One region of the Micromonospora sp. NPDC005291 genome, then DNA from elsewhere that is predicted to be linked to it. Evidence: riboswitches for the same ligand, from Rfam matches in the RefSeq annotation. Region 1 holds a riboswitch; each other region holds the start of a gene.
The links. A riboswitch is a leader RNA that binds a small molecule or an ion and turns the genes downstream of it on or off. The one in region 1 is predicted to bind cobalamin.
Positions count from the first base shown of each region.

Region 2: another riboswitch for cobalamin. It lies ahead of ABZT18_RS21515 (ribonucleoside-diphosphate reductase subunit alpha); the one in region 1 lies ahead of cobN (cobaltochelatase subunit CobN).
Region 3: another riboswitch for cobalamin. It lies ahead of bluB (5,6-dimethylbenzimidazole synthase); the one in region 1 lies ahead of cobN (cobaltochelatase subunit CobN).

Region 1 is NZ_JBEXGR010000006.1:223,218-230,116, reverse strand. It holds gene cobN (cobaltochelatase subunit CobN) at 1-3,069, opposite strand, end outside; cobalamin riboswitch at 3,407-3,536, opposite strand; gene ABZT18_RS11545 (hypothetical protein) at 4,108-4,383, opposite strand; gene ABZT18_RS11540 (DUF5919 domain-containing protein) at 4,597-5,430, shown strand; gene ABZT18_RS11535 (inositol monophosphatase family protein) at 5,427-6,230, shown strand; gene ABZT18_RS11530 (hypothetical protein) at 6,267-6,602, opposite strand; gene ABZT18_RS11525 (RNA polymerase sigma factor) at 6,731-6,899, shown strand, end outside.
Region 2 is NZ_JBEXGR010000016.1:108,898-115,796, reverse strand. It holds gene ABZT18_RS21525 (glycoside hydrolase family 19 protein) at 1-872, opposite strand, end outside; gene ABZT18_RS21520 (ribonucleotide-diphosphate reductase subunit beta) at 959-1,954, opposite strand; gene ABZT18_RS21515 (ribonucleoside-diphosphate reductase subunit alpha) at 1,993-4,305, opposite strand; cobalamin riboswitch at 4,488-4,705, opposite strand; gene ABZT18_RS21510 (MFS transporter) at 4,801-6,027, opposite strand; gene ABZT18_RS21505 (ROK family protein) at 6,069-6,899, shown strand, end outside.
Region 3 is NZ_JBEXGR010000001.1:91,146-98,044, reverse strand. It holds gene ABZT18_RS00395 (ATP-binding protein) at 1-482, opposite strand, end outside; gene ABZT18_RS00390 (nuclear transport factor 2 family protein) at 479-904, opposite strand; gene ABZT18_RS00385 (hypothetical protein) at 897-1,124, shown strand; gene ABZT18_RS00380 (FAD-binding oxidoreductase) at 1,401-2,783, shown strand; gene ABZT18_RS00375 (glycosyl hydrolase family 18 protein) at 2,954-4,294, opposite strand; gene bluB (5,6-dimethylbenzimidazole synthase) at 4,425-5,054, opposite strand; cobalamin riboswitch at 5,084-5,284, opposite strand; gene ABZT18_RS00365 (PHB depolymerase family esterase) at 5,326-6,591, opposite strand.

The DNA.
Region 1 (6,899 bases):
GGCGTAGCCGCCCCACACCGCGTACACCTCGGCCAGATCGGCGTCGCTGCGCCAGGTCCGGGCGTCGATGAGGGGCAGCAGGCCCGCGCCGTACGCCCCGGGCTTGGAGCCGAAGATCCGGGCGGTGGCCCGCCGCTCGTCGCCGTGCTCGGCGAGGTCGACGGCGACGTGCGCTCGCAGGTAGTTCTCCTCATCCGGCTCGTCCAGGGCGGCGATCCGCCGGACGGCGTCGTCGAGCAGCGCCACGACGTGCGGGAACGCGTCGCGGAAGAAGCCGGAGATGCGCACGGTGACGTCGACGCGGGGCCGGCCCAGCTCGGCGGTCGACACCACCTCGATGCCGGTGACGCGCCGCGACCGGTCGTCCCAGACCGGGCGGCAGCCCAGCAGCGCGAGCACCTCGGCGATGTCGTCGCCCTGGGTCCGCATGGCGCTGGTGCCCCACACGGTCAAACCCACCGAGCGGGGGTACGCCCCGGTGTCGGCGAGGTGCCGGGCCAGCAGCGAGTCGGCGAGGGCGACCCCGACGTCCCAGGCGTTGCGGCTGGGAATGGCCTTGGGGTCGACGGAGTAGAAGTTGCGGCCGGTGGGCAGCACGTTGACCAGGCCCCGGGTGGGTGAGCCGGACGGACCGGGCGGCACGAACCGCCCGTCGAGCGCGCCGAGGGTGTTCCTCAGCTCGTCGGTGGTCCGGTCCAGCCGGGGCACCAGCTCGGTGGCGGCGAAACGCAGCACCGCGGCGACGTCCCGGATCGGCTGGCCGGTGACCTCCTCGACCACGGCGTCGACGGTCTCGGCGTCCCAGTCGAGCGTCTCCATGCCGATGACCAACCGCCGGGCGAGGGCCTCGATCAGGTCGACGGCGTCGGCGGCGGTGCCGGCCGGCCCGTCCACCACCTCGGTCAGCGCCGTGGGCAGTGCCAGTCGCTGGCCCGGTGACGCGAGCAGCGCCTGCTCGTCAAGCCCGTACGCGACGGCGAGGGCCTGCCGCAGGCCGGGCAGGGCGCGGGCACCACCCCAGATCTGTGGGGCGCGCAGCACCGCGAGGACCAGGTTGACCCGGGGCTCCCCGGTGGGCGCGTCGGCGAGGATGTGCAGCCCGTCGCGAATCTGCACGTCCTTGACCTCGCAGAGGTACCCGTCGAGGTGCAGCACGAAGTCGTCGAAGTCGTCCGCGTCGGGCATCGCCTCGGCGTTCAGGTCGTGGTGCAGCTCGGCGGCGCGTACCAGATCCCAGATCTGTGCCCGCACGGTCGGCACCTTGGCCGGGTCGAGGGCCTGCACGGTGGCGTACTCGTCGAGCAGTTGTTCCAGTTTGGCCAGGTCGCCGTAGGTTTCGGCGCGGGCCATCGGCGGCACGAGGTGGTCGATCACCACGGCGTGCGCCCGCCGCTTGGCCTGGGTGCCCTCGCCGGGGTCGTTGACGATGAACGGGTAGACCAGCGGCAGGTCGCCGAGGACCGCGTCGGGTGCGCAGTCGGCGGCGAGGCCGAGGCCCTTGCCGGGCAGCCACTCCAGGGTGCCGTGCTTGCCCAGGTGCACCACGGCGTCCGCGCCGAAGCCGCCGTCGGCGACCGGTGCTGCCAACCAGCGGTACGCGGCCAGGTAGTGGTGGCTGGGCGGCAGGTCCGGGTCGTGGTAGATGGCGATCGGGTTCTCCCCGAAGCCGCGCGGCGGCTGGATCAGCAGCACCACGTTGCCGAAGCGCAGCCCGGCGAGCGCGATGTCCCCGCCCTCGGTGTAGAGCTCGCCCGGCGGCTCACCCCAGTGCTCCCGCATCCGCTCACGCAGCTCTGCCGGGACCTGATCGAACCAGCGTCGGTACGTCTGCCCGGGCACCCGGGCCTCGGCGGCGGCGAGCTGCTCCGGGGTGAGCCACTCCACGTCGTGACCGCCGGCGGCGATCAGCGCGTGGATCAGGGCGTCACCGTCGTCGGGCAGCGGCGCGTCGCCCAGGTGGTAGCCGGCGTCGGCGAGCGCGGCGAACAGCCGGACCGCCGAGACCGGGGTGTCCAGCCCGACGGCATTGCCGACCCGGGAGTGCTTGGTGGGGTACGAGCTGAGCAGCACGGCGATCCGCTTGTCGGCGTTGGGAACGTACCGCAGCCGGGCGTGGCGAACCGCGATCCCGGCGACCCGGGCGGCCCGCTCCTCGTCGGCGGCGTAGACCGAGAGCCCGTCCGCGTCGATCTGCTTGAACGAGAACGGCACGGTGACGATCCGGCCGTCGAATTCGGGGATGGCCACCTGCATCGCCGCGTCCAACGGGGACAGTCCGGCGTCGCTGCGGGCCCACTGCGCACGGGTGCTGGTCAGGCAGAGCGCCTGGATGATCGGCACGTCCAGGGCGGCCAGCGCGCCGACGTCCCAGGCATCGGAGTCACCGCCTCCGGAGGCGTCCGCGGCGACCGCGCCGCCGGCCGCGAGCACGGTGACCAGCAGCGCGTCGCAGCGGGCGAAGAGCCCGAACGGTCCGCTGTCGGCGGTGAGCCCGCGCAGGGAGCCGCAGAAGATCGGCAGCGGGTTGCCGCCGGCAGCCCGCACCGCCTCGACCAGCACGTCGACGAACCCGGTGTTGCCGGCCAGCGCGTGTGCCCGGTAGAAGACGATCCCCACGGTGGGCCGGTACGGGTCGGCCAGGTGCGCGCCGTGCACGCCGTACGCCGGGGTGGGTGCGGGCGGGGCGAACCCCTCGCCGGTGAGCAGCACCGTGTCGGAGAGGAACCGGGCCATCTGCCCGAGGTTGTCGGGCCCGCCCTCGACCAGGTACGCCAGCGCCTGGGTGACGACCCCGGACGGCACGGTGGAGATGGCCATCAGCTCGGCGTCGGGTAGTGCCTCGCCGCCGAGCACGACCGTCGGCACGCCGGTGGCGAGCACCGCCGCGAGGCCGTCCGGCCACGCCTGCCGACCCCCGAGCAGGCGTACGACGACGAGGTCGACCCCGTCGAGCAGGGCGGGTACCTCGTCGGCGGGGACCCGCGCGGGGTTGGCCAGCCGGTAGTCGGCGCCGCTGGCGCGGGCGGCCAGCAGGTCGGTGTCGGCGGTGGAGAGCAGCAGGATGCGCACGGCAGGCTCCGAGAGATGACGCCCTGGTCACCACGGGGGTGACGGGGCGATACGAGTGGGTGCGGCGTCAGCCGGTACGACGGCCGGGCGGACGACTCACCGACGCGGGCGTCGGGGACGGTCAGCGCCGGGCGGTCAGTTCAGCGGTACCGGTGGCCGACGCGGCCGGCTCGGAGCACACCGACGCGGCCGGCTCGGCGCATGCGGGTGCCGCCGGTCACGGGCGCGGCGAAGCGCCCACCGTGCGGTTCATGACGATGCTCGCCAATGAATGAGACGCCGTGCGTCATCGGGTCCTCCTCGGGTGTCCACGCCCTGGGGTACGTCCCGACGGCCGAAGTATCCTGGCTTCCGGATCGACGCTCTCCCCCGGCCTTCCAACCGCAGACACACGGCCGTGACTCACGAGGGGGGATCGCTCCCCGGTGACAGTGGCGGGACCGCGTCGGATTCACACCGACTTCCTTCACTGCCGTCAGGCCGCGAATGCTGCCACACCCCTCCGTCGCCGGTCAACGCCGACCCCGACACCGCCGGGCGAGCGCCATGCATCGAGATTTGACGATTGGCTTGTGTGCGAAAACCAGGATCGCAATGCCCTGGGTCAATGCCGCGGTTCCTTTGCTCTGCTTCACCCGACGCAACAGTGCCGACGTCTTTTCGGTGCGTATGCGTAAGCAGAGCAAAGGTCCGCGCGCATGCCCTGGCCTGCCCCGATCACCCGGCGGGGCAGCGACTCCCGGCCCCGGCACCTAGGATCGGTGATCGCCGGACCAGCGTCGGCCATCAATCTCGGGGGTCGATCACCATCGTCGCCGTGCAGTTCCGTCACCTCTCCGGCCGAGTCTGGCTCTGCCCAGGCGATCCGGACCCGGACGCGGTCCAGGCCGGCGTCGCGGTGGTCGCCGACGAGCGCGGCAGTGTGATGATCGACGCCGGGCGGAGCCCCGCGCACGCCGCCGAGACCTGGGCCGCGCTGGAGCAGCCCGCTCAGCCGTCGACGACGCCTGAGCCGGGCGGCAACGTCCGCGAGGCCCATCAGTCTGGCTCACGGCGGCGGGGGCGACGAGCCAGCGACAGCCAGCCGAGGAAACGCACGTGCATCTTGGCAAGGTCGGGGCGACCCCCGAGGCTGAGCAGGTCGTGAATCGCCTCGTTCATGCAGGACGCCAGGTAGAACGCCAGCGCCAGCGAGTGGCCGTAGAACTCGGCGACGAGATCGAGCTGCGCGCGCGAGCACGGCCACGGGGCGGCGCAGTCACGGCACAGCCAGGCTGGGCGCATCGGCAGGTGTGGGCGGCACGAGAGTCTCACGCAGCGAGCCTGCTTGCCGCAACCGATGCCATCCATCACGGCGGATGGTTCTTCGGCGGATAGTTTCCACCCGCCTTCCGGATGTCGTCCGGGTCGGGCCATTCGACCACTGGATAAGCTCACCTCACCCCACAGGTGGGAAGGGAGCCTCGCGTGAGCGTTCGAACGGCCGCAGCGGTCACCATCCCCCACCTGCTGTGGGAGACCGCCGACATGCTCGACGCTCTGACCGCTCGCGACATCGCTCAGGTGTTCCGGCTTGTGCAGCGGGCCACCCGCGCCAGCCAAACCAATCTCGGTATCGCCACCGGTCTCAGCCAGGCTCAGGTCAGCGAGATCACCAGCGGCACCCGGCGGGTCAGCAGCATCGACGTCCTCACCCGTATCTGCGCCGGCCTGTCCGTGCCGAGCCACGCACGCATGACGCTCCTCCTCGGCGAACGCCACTCGGCCTCGGCAGAGCAGGACATCAGTGGCCCGCAGCTCGACAGGACTGATCGCGACCGACTGGGCGATGTCACGGCGATATATTCCAACCGGTCAGACTTCACCGCAGAGTTGCCTCCGCACGTCCTTTTCGACCAGGCCAAGGACATCCGGGCGGCCGGCTTGTCGCTCAACCTCATCTGTCAGCAGTACGCCGACAACCATCTCCTGAAGCTCCTCGCCGCCGGCGGTCGCCTCCGCTGCCTGTTCCTTGATCCGGCCGGCGAGACGATCCGGCGGCAGGAGCGCGAGGACGACTATCCGGACGGACATCTCAGCGCACTCACCGAACTCAACATCCAAAACCTGGCTCGCCGTATCCGCAACCGGCTCCCGGCGGATGACCGTGACCGCCTGGCCATTCGCGTGTACGACGAATCCGTCCGGGCCAACGTCCTTCTGATCGACGACCGGCTCTGCGTCGTCCAGCACTACCTACCGCAGAGGCGCGGCGTCGACTGCCCCACGATGGTTATCGAACGCACCGCCGGCCCCGCCGTCCTCTACCCGGTATTCGACGAGATGTTCACCTCCCTCTGGGAGCGCAGCCGCCAGCTATGACCGACTACGCCTATCTCCTCCCCCTGGCACATGAGGCCATCGACCTGGCGCATAACCTGATGCGGACTCTCCGTCCCGGTGCGCTCACCTTCAAGGGTGACCGCGACATGGCCTCTGAGCTGGACTACGCCATCGAGCAACAGGTCCGCGAGCACCTGGCCGCCAAGGCACCCGACATCGGGTTCCTCGGCGAGGAGTACGGCGCCAGCGGCGACACCAGCCAACTCACGTGGGCACTCGACCCGGTTGACGGGACCGTCAACTTCATCCACGGCTCACCGCTGTGCGCCATCTCCCTCGGCCTCATCCATCGCACACATCCCGTCCTCGGCATTGTCGACCTGCCGTTCCTCGGCACCCGCTATCACGCCGCCAGAGGACACGGTGCCTACGCCAACAATCAACGCATCCACGCCAGCCGAGTCACCGATCTGCAGGACGCCGTCGTCGCCATCGGCGACTACGCCGTCGGTGCCGAGGCCAGTCGGAAGAACACCGAACGACTGGCCATCACGGAACAACTCGCCCAGCACGTCCAACGAATACGCATGCACGGCTCCGCCGCGATCGACCTCGCCTGGTTGGCCCAAGGCAGGATCGATGCATTCATCATGCTCGACAACAAGCCGTGGGACACCGCTGCGGGCGTCGTGGTCGCTCAGGAGGCTGGTGCCGAAGTGGTCGACATCGACGGCACTCACCACAGCGTGCACGCTGTGGCTACGGTCGCCAGCAACGATCTGCTACTTCCACCCGTCCTCACGCTCATTCAGCGGTCACTGGCACGTGCCGCAACCTGACCGACAGGGACATGCCTGATCTGGCGGGCGCATGGTTCAGCGGGCGTGGCGTTCCGGGTGGGCGCGATTCCACACCCGCATCCGTTCCGGGTAGCCGGTGCGCGCCGCCTCGTACAGCGGCACCGCGTGCTTGCGGGCGATGGTGCCGGCGGCGCGCGGCGTGCCGGTACGACGACGGATCCACTCGCCGTCGTGGGCGATCGCCATCACGGTGGTGTCCGTCGCGGTGGTCTCCGGCTCCAGGTAGAACTCCACTCCCTGCCGAGTGGCGACGAATTCCTCCAACGCCGCGAGGTCGTCGCGGGTCGCCTCCCGGTCCAGCTTCGTCGGGGTCGCCTCGGCACCCCGCGACCGGCGATTGAACCAGCTCATGCCCAGCCCCTCTCCTCGACGCCCCTCCAGTGCAGCACCGATTCCTGGCAATACCCTGCACGTCGGATGGGAGGGAGCTGACCCGGTCGGAAAACCACGGGTGGAACCCGCGGCGTGTGGGCGGTGTCATGAGTGTGATCCGAACGGAGGTTCCCCTGGACGACGACCCGCTCGTCACCCGCGCTCGGGCAGGTGACCTGGAGGCGTACGACCTCCTGGTCGCCCGGCACACCGCGTCCGCGCACCGGACGGCGGTGCTGCTCGGCGCGGGCTCGGACTGCGAGGACGTCATCCAGG
Region 2 (6,899 bases), on a different contig from region 1:
CAGATGGCGGTCTTCCAGGCCACCGAGGCATCGGTCTGCACCAGCCACGGGTTGGTCAGCAGGGGCAGCCCGAGGGCGTTCCCGGCCGCGTTGTAGTTGAAGTTCCAGCTGAGCTGGATCGGCCCCCGACCGTAGTAGGCGGCCTGGCCGGCGGGGCAGCCGTAGGGCTGGCCCGAGTCGCAGTAGTGCGGATAGTTCGCGGTGTTCTGCTCCACGATGTGGACGAGCCCACCGGTCTCGTGGTGCGCGTTCGCCAGGAAGGCCGCAGCCTCCTGGCGCTGGACGGTGGCACTGCCGCTCCTGGTGAACGCCGAGTAGGCGCTGAGTGCGGTGACCAGCCCGGAGTACGTGTAGAAGGAGTTTCGACCCGGGAACATCTGGTTGAACTGGGCCTCGGTCACCACGAACCCGCCGGGGTTGGTGGGGGGCGGGGTGGTGGGCGGTTGACCGCCGCAGGCATAGGGCTCCCAGTACCAGGTGCTGATGATGGGGTCGTAGCCCGGGTTGTCGTGCTCGGCGATGTAGTACTGGCCGTTGGTGTAGCGCACGATGCTTCCCGTGGCGTACCAGGTGCCGGCGGTCCAGTTCGGATAGTTGCAGGCGCCCGTGGGCGGCGGCGTGGTGCCACCTCCGCAGGAGCCCAGGTCCTGCCAGACGCCGGTGGTCCCCGGCGGAGCCTCGTTCTGGGTCCACCACTGCGCCTGGTAGTTGCGGCCGTTGTGAGAGACCTGGGCCCCTCCGGTGTAGACGGCCGACGACTGCCAGGATGCCGCACAGGCCGCGGCCGACGCCGGGGTCGACGGCAGGACCGCCAACAGGCCGCCGGCGACCGTCAGTGCCACGAGCGCGGCCAGGGCGCGCAGTCTCGACATAGTCACTCCTTCCCTGGGATTTCGAGCGTCAGATCGACGGAAGTTACTGTAACATCATCTGTTCACAATCTTTACTATTAGGTGGACTAGAAGTCGTCGTCGAAGGCGACCGTGCCGGTCACGCCGACCTGGTACGCCGAAACCCGCCGCTCGAAGAAGTTGGACAGCTCCTGCACGTCCTGCAACTCCATGAAGGCGAACGGATTGCTCGACCCGTAGTGCGGCGCGATGCCGAGCTGGGCGAGACGGCGGTCGGCCACGTGCTGGAGGTACTCCCGCATGTCGGTCAACGTCAGGCCGGGCACGCCGTGGCCCACCAGGTCCTCGGCGAACTGCACCTCACACTCGACGGCCTCGGTGAGCATCTGCCGAACCTGGTCGGCGAGGTCGTCGTCGAACAGGTCCGGCTCCTCGCCACGAACCGTGTCGACGACGTCGAACGCGAACGCCATGTGCATGGACTCGTCGCGGAACACCCAGTTGGTGCCGGAGGCCAGACCGTGCAGCAGGCCACGGGAGCGCAGGAAGTAGACGTACGCGAACGCGCCGTAGAAGAACAGCCCCTCGATGCAGGCGGCGAAGCAGATCAGGTTGAGCAGGAACGTCCGCCGGTCCTCCCGGGACCGCAGCTCTCGCAGATCGCTCAGCGAGTCGATCCAGCGGAAGCAGAACTCGGCCTTGCGGCGGATGGAGGGGATGTTCTCGATGGCCGCGAAGGCGGCGAACCGCTCGGTCTCGTCGGGCACGTACGTGTCGAGCAGGTTCAGATAGAACTGGACGTGCACAGCCTCCTCGAACAGCTGCCGGGACAGGTAGAGGCGACCCTCGGGGCTGTTGACGTGCTGGTAGAGGTTGAGCACCAGGTTGTTGGCGACGATCGTGTCGCCGGTGGCGAAGAACGCCACCAGGCGGCTGACCAGGTGCCGCTCGGCCGGCGACAGTTTGTCGAGGTCGGCGAGGTCGGCGTGCAGGTCGACCTCCTCGACCGTCCAGGTGTTACGGATGGCGTCGCGGAACCGGTCGAAGAAGTGCGGGTAGCGCATCGGGCGGAGGGTGAGGTCCATCCCGGGGTCGAGCAGCATGTGCGTGGTCCTCGTGTCGGCGGTGGTGTCGGCGGTGGTCACTGGCAGGCCTCGCACGACTCGGGGTTCTCCAGCGAGCAGGCCAGCGTCTCGGCGTCCGACGGCGCGACAACCGCGACGGTGGCCTGCTGGATCCGCGTGGCGGGGCGCGAGCGCAGGTAGTAGGTGGTTTTCAGCCCGGCCTTCCAGGCGTACAGGTACATCGAGGAGAGCTTGCCGATGGTGGGTGAGGCCAGGAACAGATTCAGCGACTGAGACTGGTCGATGAACGGGGCTCGGGCGGCGGCCAGGTCGATCAGCGCACGCTGCGGCAGCTCCCACGCGGTGCGGAACAACTCCCGGACGCCGGACGGCAGCTCCGCGATGTCCTGCACCGACCCCTCCGCCCGCTTGATCGCCGAACGGACCCGGTCGGTCCACAGGCCACGCGCCTTCAGCTCGCGTACCAGGGCGGTGTTGACCTGGAGGAACTCCCCCGACAGGGTCTCGCGCTTGAACAGGTTGGACACCTGCGGCTCGATGCACTCGTAGCACCCCGCGATCGAGGCGATGGTCGCCGTCGGCGCGACCGCCACCAGCAGCGAGTTGCGCAGCCCGTACTCCTCGATCTGCTGCCGCAGCGCGGCCCAGCGCGCGGTCTGCGTGCCCTCGCCACCCCACAGGTCGGGCTGAAGCTGGCCTCGCGCGACCCGGGTCTGCCCAAACGCCGGGTGCGCGCCGAAGCGGCGCGCCAGGTCGGCGGAGGTCTCCAACGCGGTCAGGTACAGCTCCTCGCTGATCCGGGTGGACAGCTCCCGCGCGGCCGGAGAGTCGAACGGCAGTCGCAGCGCGAAGAACACGTCCTGCAAACCCATCAGCCCGAGCCCGACCGGCCGCCAGCGGGGATTGCTCGCCTCCGCCTGCGGGGTCGGGTAGTAGTTGATGTCGATGACCCGGTCGAGGAACGTCACCGCGGTACGGATCGTGGCGCGCAGGCGCTCCCAGTCGATGCCGGCGTCGGTGAGGTGGGCGGCGACGTTCACCGAGCCCAGGTTGCACACCGCGGTCTCGGCGTCGCTGGACACCTCGATGATCTCGGTGCACAGGTTGGACAGGTGCACCACGTTGCCCGGCTCGGCCGTCTGGTTGCACAGCCGGTTGGCGGCGTCCTTGAAGGTCATCCACCCGTTGCCGGTCTGGGCGAGGGTGCGCATCATCTTCCCGTACAGCTCCCGCGCCGGGACCTGCCGCGCGTAGCGACCCTGCGCCTCGGCCTCCCGGTACGCGGCGTCGAACCGCTCCCCCCACAGGTCGGGCAGCTCCGGCACCTCGTGCGGGTCGAACAGCGACCACATCTCGTCGGCCTCGACCCGGCGCATGAACTCGTCCGGGATCCAGTTGGCCAGGTTCAGGTTGTGGGTGCGCCGGGCGTCCTCCCCGGTGTTGTCCCGCAGTTGCAGGAACTCCTCGATGTCCGGATGCCACGGCTCCAGGTAGACGCAGGCCGCGCCCTTGCGCCGACCGCCCTGGTTGACCGCGGCGACGCTCGCGTCCAGCGTGCGCAGCCACGGCACGATCCCGTTGGACTGCCCGTTGGTGCCGCGGATCAGCGCGCCCCGGGATCGGACCCGGGAGTACGCGATGCCGATGCCACCGGCGAACTTGGACAGGTTCGCGACCTGCGCGTACCGCTGGTAGATCGAGTCCAGCTCGTCGCGCGGCGAGTCGACCAGGTAGCAGGAGGACATCTGGGTGTGCCGGGTCCCGGAGTTGAACAGCGTCGGTGAGCTGGGCAGGTACGCCAGGCTGGACATCAGCCGGTAGAAGTCGACCGCCTCGTCGGGCGTACGGGACAGCCCGCAGGCCACCCGCAGCAGCCAGTACTGCGGGGTCTCCAGCACCAGCCGGCTGGTGGGGTGGCGCAGCAGGTACCGGTCGTACACCGTGCGCAGGCCGAAGTACTCGAACCTCCGGTCACCGTCCGGATCGATGGCGTCGTCGAGCATCGTGGCGTGCGCGGCGACGAACACGGCGGTGTCGTCACCGATCAGTCCCTCGGCGTGGCCGATCCGGATCGCCGCGCTGAACGAGGTGACGCCCTGCCGACGCACCTCCTTCTCGACGTAACCGGCCAGCAGCCGGGCGGCGAGGCGCGAGTACTGCGGTTCCTCGCCGATCATCTCGGCCGCGGTCTGGATGGACAGCCGGTCCAGCTCGGCCGTCGTCGCGCCGTCGTACAGGCCGCTGATCGTGCGGGTGGCCACGCGCATCGGGTCGACGTCGGCGAGGTCGTCGGCCCACCGCTCGACGGCCCGGACGATCTTGTTCACGTCCACGGACTCGGTGGCGCCGTTGCGCTTGCGGACCTGCATCGGCGTCCGCCGCAGGGCCGGGACTACCTCGGTGACTGTCACCACTCACTCCTCGCGAGTTCGAGACCTGATGGCCCTCGGACGCGAGGAGAAGACGGACACCGGCGGACGCCACGCCGGTCGGGCGTGGGTCAGGTGGCGTCAGCCGTCCCACGCGGCCTCAGACCGCCGCCCACCCGGGTACGGGTGCGCGGCGCGCTGGCAGGTCTTCGGACTCGCGGGCACGACCGGGCTCGCCGATCTCCTACTGGCCGTCGCTTCCCAGGCCGATTGGTGGCCCAGTGCTGATGACGGCGGTCGTTCCCACTCACCGCTGCGGGACAGTCCCGGATTTTCACCGGGTTCCCTCTTGCCTCGACCACTCGGGATGAGCGGCCGAACCAGCTGCGCTCGACACCATATATAGGGACGCTGCGGTTGTCACACCCCACATGTCGGTCCCGGGCGTGTCGGTGGCGGGCTGGTGACGACCGTCACCGGTCCCCCGCCGGCGGGTCAGTTCGCGACGGCGACCGGCTCCGGGGCACGCGAGCGTCGCTCGGCCGCGAAGCTGACACCCGCGAGGCCCAGCCCGAGAATCGCAAGGGCCACGCCCACCCAGGCCGGCGCGAGGTAGCCGAAGCCCGCGGCGATGGCAACGCTGCCCAGAGCGGCGCCGAGGCTGTTCGCGATGTTCATGGCGGACTGGTTCATCGCCGCACCCATCAACTGCGCACCCGGCGCCACCGTGATCAGGCGCGCCTGTAGGACCGGCCCCAGGTAGAGGCTGGTCGCGCCCACCAGGAACGCGCCCACGAACAGGCCGACGCGGTTCGACGCGACGAGGCTGAAGACGGCGATGCTCACGATCATGGCGACAAAACCGACGATCATGCTCCGGCGCAGGTCCCGGTCCGCGAGCCAACCACCCAGGGCATTGCCGACGGTCATGCCCAGGCCCACCGCGACCAGCACCCACGGGACCGTCGCGGCCGAGAGGCCGGCGACGTCGGTGGTGACCGGTGCGATGTAGGTGTTGACCGCGAAGAACCCGGCGAAGCCCACCGCCCCGACGGCCGCGACGAGCCACACCTGCGAGGTCCGCAGCGCCCTCAACTCGGCGGCCGGGGATGCGTCGACCGCCGCGACGACCTCCGGGACGACCGCCAGCACCGCCAACAGGGTGAGCACGAACACCCCGGCGATGACCAGGTACGCCGTACGCCAACCGGCCGCCTGCCCGAGCCGCGTGATCAGGGGTACGCCCACCACGTTGCTCACGGTCAGGCCACTGAGCACGGCGGCGAACCCCCGGGCCTCGTTACCGGGGCCCATCAGGGTGGCCGCGAGCAGACCGGCCGCTCCGAAGTACGCGCCGTGCGGCAGCGCCGCGACGAACCGGGCCACCAGCACCAGGTCGAACGTCGGCGCGGTCGCCGACGCGATGGTGCCGACGACGAAGAGGACGAGCAGCCCGAGCACCAACTTCTTGCGTGGCAGTCGGGCGGTCAGGGCGGCGAGCAGGGGCGCGCCCACGACCACGCCGAGCGCGTACGCGGTGATCATCCAGCCCGCGCGAGCCACCGCGCCCGACGACGACTGGGCGTACTGCTGCGGGAGTAGATCGCGTGCGATGTCGGGCAGCAGCCCCATCGCCACGAACTCGGTCAGGCCGACCGCCACCCCGCCCAGCGCCAACGCGACAACCGCCGCCAGGCGTCGACCTCTGCTCAATCCATGCACCGAGCGAATTTAGCAACAGCGTTGCGTAATAGGGTGGTGGGATGACGCGCACCACAGCCGACGTCACCTTCCTGCGCGGCTACAACCAGGCGCTGGTCATGGCGTTGGGACGTACCGTGCGGACGTTCGAGCGGTCGACCGTGGTCGACGCCACCGGTCTGACGCCGCAGGCGGTCTCCAAGGTCATCGCCCGTTTGACCGCCGACGGCCTGCTCCGTCCCGCCGGCGTCCGCCGCCCGGGGATCGGCAAGCCCGCCATCGTCTATGAACTCGTCCCGGAGAGCCGGTACGCGATCGGCGCCCACGTCGCCCGCCGCACGCTGCGGCTGGTGCTGGTCGACCTGGCAGGCACCGTGCACTACTCGGCGGTCAGCCCGCTGCCCGGCGACTTCACCCCGGAGCAGCTTCTCGACGCCCTGAAGTCCGGCATCGACGCGATCACCGGCAGCAACGACCTCGATGGTCGGCTGACCGGCGTGGGCATCGGCATGATCGGCCCGCTGGACCACGCGAATGGCCTGGTCCGTGACGCCCACGGCCTGCGGCACTGGCACGACGTACCGCTGCGCGAGATCGCCGAGACGCACCTGGGCCTGCCCGTCCACCTCGACAAGGACGTCACCGCGGGGATCACGGCCGAGGCGTGGCGGCACGGCGGGACGTTCGGCGACGCGGTCCTCATCATGGTCGAGTCGGGCATCGGCGGGGGCTTCTGGCTGGGCGGCACGGCCCACCGGGGCGCACACACCAACGCCGGGGAGTTCGGCCACACCGTTGTCGAACTGGATGGGCCGCCGTGCGTCTGTGGGCGCCACGGATGCCTGGAGATCGTGCACAACCACGCTGCCGAGGCCGGGGACATCGGGCGGGCT
Region 3 (6,899 bases), on a different contig from region 1:
CCCGCCCACGCCATATCGGAAGTCCAGCTCGCAGCCGGAGGCTTCCGGCCGACAACCACCACCACGACGCCGGTCCTGACCTGCGGAAGGAAGCGGTCCCGCAACCACTCTTCCAGACCCTTGCACTCGTCGAAGGCGTCAATAAACACCACTGCCCGGTCATCGACGTACGCCGCCTCCGCCACCGCGAACGATTGAGTAGGCGACGGCTCCACTGCCCGGCCGTCGATGTCGATAACAGTGCGAGCGGCTTCCTCGGCTGTGTCCTTGAACCGCTGTAGCAGCGACGACTTGCCGATGCCACCGGGCCCGTGCAGGAAACACACCGCGTATGCGCCGGGCTCGCCGGCCAGGGCGGCCTGGAATTCGGCCCGGTACGTGTCGCGACCGACAAAACCTCGAGCACGGGACGCGCGGAGGCGATCCGCCAACCGGGCCTGCAGCGAGGGAGGAACGTCCGGCACGACGCGAAGGCGGTTCATGAGTGCTCGACGGCCGTGGTCCGTACCATGGCATGGGTGTCCAGGATCGTCTCGAAGCGCACCGGCACCCCGTCGCGCAACCGCCAGACGTGGGCGAACCGCGACGTCATCGGCCGGCCGGTCACCCGGCTGGCGGCCCGGTAGTGGCCCAGGGCGATCACGACCTCGCCGGCCTCGAAGATCTCGTCGGGTTGCACCGCGAAGCCGACCCACTCGGTTTCGAACCGGGCAAACACATTCGCCAGCACCGACTCCCGGCCGCGATAGACGCCCCCGTAGTGCAGCCCGTCCGGCACGACCCACTCGATGTCGCGGTCGAGGCCCTCCAGCAGACCCGCCACGTCACCGCCGGCCAGTCTGCCGTACAGCGCGACAATCAGAGCGGACGGGCCGAGGGGGTCACGCTGATCGTTGATGTTCATGGTGATTCCTTCCGTATGGATGCGTCGGAAAGATCTTCGGCTGTCCCGGTCGGCGCCCGCATCGGTTGAGTTCCCTATACGGGATGTGACGAAGAACGCCGCCACGGACGACCTTTCGCCGCCGTCCGACGGCACGCTGCTGCTTGCGGACACGGCCGGGACGTGCCGCCTGCGCTGGCAGGCAACTGTTTCGCTGGCAACTGGGGGCGATCACCGGTGATCAGCGCTGATCGGGGATCGGGCTGGAGCCCGAGCAGGAGGCTGAGGCACCTTGTGTGCTGTTGCCGACGCTGATGCCTAGCTGGTCGGCGGAAATCCCCAGTAAGGAAGTTGGATCGCCGTGACCGCACCCGAGATCGACCCGGCCCTGGCAACTGCCGTTGGGCCCACGCGCACGAACCCGGGTCGGCGCAACGCCGCGCGGCCTTCGCTCGCTGTCACGCTTACCCGGGAAGAAGTCTCCGCCTTGGCCGCTGTGGCGCGGGGGCCCGTGCTCATGCCCGAAGACGCTGGATTTGTCGCCGAGTGTGCGACCTACAACCTGCTCAACCCATTGCGCCCGGCGCTGGTGGTGGGTGCCTCCTGCGTCGCCGACGTTCAGGCCGCAGTCCGCTTCGCCGGCAACCACGGAATGCCGGTGGCGGTCTCGGCGACCGGGCATCAGGTCCGGCAACCAGCCGCCGGCGCGGTTCTCATCACCCTGCGACGGATGACCGGCGCCACCGTGGATGTGGTCCGGCGCATGGCACGGATCGAAGGTGGAACCCGATGGCAGGACGTCGTGGACACGGCCGCGGCGCATGGCCTCGCCCCGGTGAACGGCTCCTCTATGACCGTCGGGGCAGTCGGCTACCTGCTGGGCGGCGGACTGAGCCCCACCCTCGGGCGCACCCGAGGGTACGGCGCCGATACCGTACGTGCCGTCGAGATCGTCACCGCCGACGGACAGGTTCGTCGCGTCACCGCTCACTGCGAACCGGACCTGTTCTTCGCCGTGCGGGGCGGCAAGGGCAACTTCGGTGTAGTCACCGCTGTGGAGGCCGATCTCTTCGAGGTACGTAGGCTCTACGGCGGTGCGATCTACTTCGCCGGCGAACACGCGGCCGACGTGCTGCACACCTGGCGGGATTGGGCCGTCGGCCTCCCCATTGAGATGACGACATCGGTCGCGGTTCAGCGTCTGCCACCGGTGCCCGACCTGCCGGAGCCGATTCGCGGAGCGTTCGTCGTGGCAGTGCGGGTGGCTTACCTTGGGCAAAGCACGGAGGGGGAATCCTTGGTGGCGAAGATGCGCGCCGCCGCCCCGGTGCTGCTCGACGAGGTAACCGACATGCCGTACGCACAGGTCGGCAGGATCCACTCGGACCCGGTGGACCCGCTGCCGTACGTCGACCGGACGACCGGGCTGCGCGCCTTGCCGCCGGAGGCGGTTGACGCCCTGCTCGATGTGGTCGGCCCCAACGCGGACTGCCCCCTGGCCAGCGTGGAACTCCGCGCCCTCGGAGGCGCGCTCGACCACCAGGCCGAGGTGCCCAACGCCGTGTCATCCCGTGGCCTTCCGTTCGTGCTGTTCGGCTTCGGTGTAGGACCTGCGGAGCAGGCCGCGTCGCTGGGCGCCCACCTGGCGAAGGTCATCGAGGCGATGCAGCCGTGGGCCGACGAGCGAACCGTGCCCAATTTCCTGTCCGCCGATGAGGCCACCACCCCGGCAGCGGTCCGCACCGTGTACGGCGCTGACCTCTACGACCGGCTGACACGGATCAAGGCCCGCTGGGACCCTGCCAACATGTTCCGGATGAACCACAACATCCCGCCCTGCCCCGGGGCGGAAACCCTGACCCCGCGCCGTTGTTCGCCGCAGCGGGCGGAAGCGGAGTGACCTCGTTGGTCTTACCGGTCTGATTGCGGCGCTGACTGTGGATCAGATGCAGCCGAGTTGAGAGCGACAGCCCGGGCGCCTCGACCGAAGCTGGCCGGGCCACGGTCGCAGGTCAATGAAACAAGTAGCCGCGATGAGTGCGACGCGCGGTGCCGGTTGGCGTGGGCCCGTCAGCGGCCCTGCAGGCGCTTCGCGTTGTCGCCGAAGGTCCACGCCTTCGACCCGTCCCAGTTCGCCGACCAGGTCATCAGGCCCTTGAGACCGGGCACGGAGTTCCAGGCCTGCGTGACCAACGACGTCGACATGTAGCCACCGCCCGCCCCGTTCTGCGCGGGCAGGCCCGGGACCTGCTTGTCGTACGGCACGCGGATGGTGGTGCCCTGGATGGTGAGGCCGTTGTTCAGGCACTGTGTCTGAACGGTGAAGCCCTGCACGGTGCCCGCCGGGTACGAGTCGCCGGCGCAGCCGTACATGCTGCCGTTGTAGTACTGCATGTTCAGCCACCAGAGCCGGCCGTTGTCGACGTACTTCTTGATGATTGGCAGGTAGGAGCCCCAGATCGAGCCGTAGACCACGCTGCCGCCGGTGACGTAGGCCGTTTCCGGTGCCATGGTCAGGCCGAAGTTCGACGGCATCCGGGCCAGCACTCCGTCGATGATCCGGATCAGGTTGGCCTGCGACGTGGACAGAGTGTTGATGTTGCCGCTGCCGGTCAGGCCGGTCTCGATGTCGATGTCGATGCCGTCGAAGTGGTAGGTCGTGAGGATCGGCACGATCGTCGCGATGAACCGGTCGGCGACCGCGCTGGAGCTCAGGTCGATGCCTGCCGCGGCCCCGCCGATCGACATCAGGATGGTGGCGCCGGCCGCTTTGGCCTGGCACATCTCGGCCGGGGTGGCCACCTTGACGCCGGCGTCCATGCCGTTCTCCCAGAGGACCGTGCCGTCCGAGCGGATCACCGGGAACGCCGCGTTGATCACGTTGTAGCCGTGCTGGTTGAGCCGGCTGTCGGTGATCGGGATCCAGCCGAGTCCGGGGTGTACGCCGTTGGAGGCCCCGTCCCAGTTCTCCCAGTAGCCCTGCAACACCTTGCCGGCGGGCCGCGACTTCACCGCGCAGGTCCCACCGGTTGGTGGCGGCGTGGTGGGGGGAGGTGTGGTCGGTGGCGGCGTGGTGGGCGGCGGGGTCGTCGGTGGTGGCGTGGTGGGCGGCGGAGTGCTTCCCGAGCACGCGCCGAGGTCACGCCAGAGCGACGGGGTCGCGGCGGGGTTCCAGCCGGCGCCGGGGTGCGCGGTGTGGGTGACCAGAGCCTGGTAGAGCCGGCCGCCATAGGTGACCTGGGCGCCCGCCTGGTAGGTGGGGCCCTCGGCCCAGGCCGGGGCGGTGCAGGCGACCATCGGGACGACGTTGGCCGAGGACACGGCCGCCATGCTGCTGGGGACGAAGGCGACGGCGGCCGTGACGGTCATCGCCGCCCCGGCCACCACTGCGAAAATCCGACGGCTTCTCATGGCTCACTCCCCAGGCTTCGGCGACCCGCGACCTCCACACATATTGACGTCCGTGAAGTTTAATATCAAGGGTTGTTTACAGATCCCGCGAAGTTGGGGGAGTGCGGAGGTCGGTAGCCCAACCACCCGGTCACCCGGTCGTCCAGCGATCGTGGTGGATCACCGACGACACCGGGCGTCGCTGGCGCCAGCCGTGCTGCTCCAGGTCCGGCGTCTGCTCCAGATGGGTGACCGGGCCGAGGCAGAGCCACGCCACTGGGCGGACGGTGGCCGGAATGCCGAGCAGGTCGCGCAGGAACGGCTCCCGGTAGAACGAGACCCAACCGACTCCGAGCTGCTCCGCGGTCGCGGCCAGCCACAGGTTCTGGATCGCCAGACAGACCGAGTAGAGGCCGGCGTCGGCGATCGCGTGTCGACCGAGCACGGCCGGACCACCCCGCTCCGGGTCGTACGTAACCACGACCGACAACGTCGACTCGCGTACGCCATCGATCTTGATCCGGGCGAAGCGTTCCGCCGCCGCGCAGTCGAGTGCGGCCGCGAAGGTGTCCCGTTCCCGCTCCACGTGCCGGTGGAACTCCTGCCGCAGCTCAGGATCGCGGACCAGGATGAAGTCCCAGGGCTGGGAGAGACCGACGCTCGGCGCGGCGTGCGCCGCCGTGAGGATCCGGTGCAACGTCTCGTCAGGGATCGGCGCCCCGGTGAACTGGGCACGTACGTCCCGGCGGCGGTGGATGGTCTCGTAGAGTCCGGTGTTCAAGGCAGGCTCCCGCTGCGCTCGTGCCCCTGACGGGGCCGATGACGCGAGGCCGGTCTTCGGACTCCCGGATCTACGCTGGTCACCCGCCTTCCCAGCCCCTCAGGGCCAGTGGCTGCGTCTGGTACGCGTAGGTGGCAGCTCCCCGGTCACCGCGGCGGGCCCGTGCCGGACTCACACCGGCTTCCCGATTCTCCCCACTCGCGCGGGGCACCTCGCAACGTTTGTGCCACCGAGCACCATAGTGGCCCGGACGATGACCCTGAGCGGTGGATCACCGACGACGGCGGGCCATCCACTGCCAGATGTGGGTGCCGTTGCGGCTCGGGTCGTTGCGGGCCACGTAGATCCAGGACCAGTGACCGGGGAACTGGTGGCCGTTCCAGACAACGTGGTCGTACAGGGTGATCAGTGATCCCGGGATGAGGTCATGGGCGTGGATCGTGTTGGTCTCGGGTGGCACGGTGTCGTCGTCGCGCGAGGTGACCAGCCAGGTCGGGGTGTCGATCCGCGCCAGCTCCGCGTCGGTGATCAGCGGCGGGCCCTCTCCGCCGAGCGGCTCGACGACGCCGCAGATCGGCACCGACGCGGCGAACAGGTTGGGATAGGCGACGGTCATCTCCAGGGACATGTAGCCGCCGTTGCTGCAACCGGCCACGTAGATCCGGTCGGGGTCGACACGCTTGCGGCGTACGAGGTCCTCGACGATCTCGCGGATCAGCGGGGCGAACCGGGGGCCGTCCTCCATCCAGTAGGAGGTGCTCTGCGGAGCGACGACGTACGCGCCGGAGAAGATCCGTTGAGCCTCCGGGGTGGCGAAGCCCAGCGCGCCGCGGTTGGCGCGCAGCGTGGTCTCGTTGTCGTAGTAATCGTCGGGCAGCGAGGCACCCTCGCCGCCGCCGTGCAGCCAGAGGACCAGCGGCAGGCGACCGCGGCGGGGCGAACGCTCCGGGGAGTACAACCGGTACTTCAGGCCCGAGCCCGAGACGTGGTGGCTGAAGGCGTCCACCTCGGGGTTCGACAGCCGCCCCTGAACGAAGCGAGTGATGGTGACCGGCGAGCCGTGGCGCCGGACGAGCGGGGTGTTCTGCCTGATGGTGTAGACGAGGTCCAGCCGGACGTTGCGGCCCCTGCTCGCGATGTAGCCGAGGGTGCCACCGCCGAGTTGACCTTCGGCGTAGCTCAGCTCCAGCACGATGTTTCCGTGCCGGTCGAGCCGGGCCGCGGTCACCGTGCGGTCCAGGTCGTACTCGCTGAAGATCAGATCGCCGGGAGCGATCGGGATCGGGCTGGTGGCCTTGGCATGCACGGTGAACGTGCCGGGGGTGAGCCCGGCGGGGTCGATCGGCCCGAGCCGGCCGGTGTCGAGAGTGACCGAGGTGACCTGCTCACCGCCGTCGAGCGTTCTCGCGTCGAGGGTGAAGCTCACGCTGGTGGGGTGGTGGCCACCGGCGTGAGCGACGGGGCCGGGCAGCGCTAGGCCGATGGCGGCACCGGCGCCACCGGCCAGGACGGTGCGGCGATTGACAGACGTGGACATGCGGACCCCCGGTACCTTGCGAGGTAGACGTTGATCGATGAAATGTCAACCTAGCGCCGTAGAGATCCGCTGGCAACCGATGCCGCCACGGGTGATCAGGGCGCCCGAGGTCGTTGGAGCTATCGGGAGGATGCCCTGCCTGATCGCAGTCGCCGCGTTCATTCCGTCCTACTGGCTACCCATCAACGGTGACGTCGCCAGCATCAGGCGTACCCGCGCGGGCGGGTCCTTCGCGACGCCCACCACACCTTGTCGTCGACGCTCCGGCAGTCCCGGGCTCCACCAGTGCCTCACTCCGCTGGGGGAGT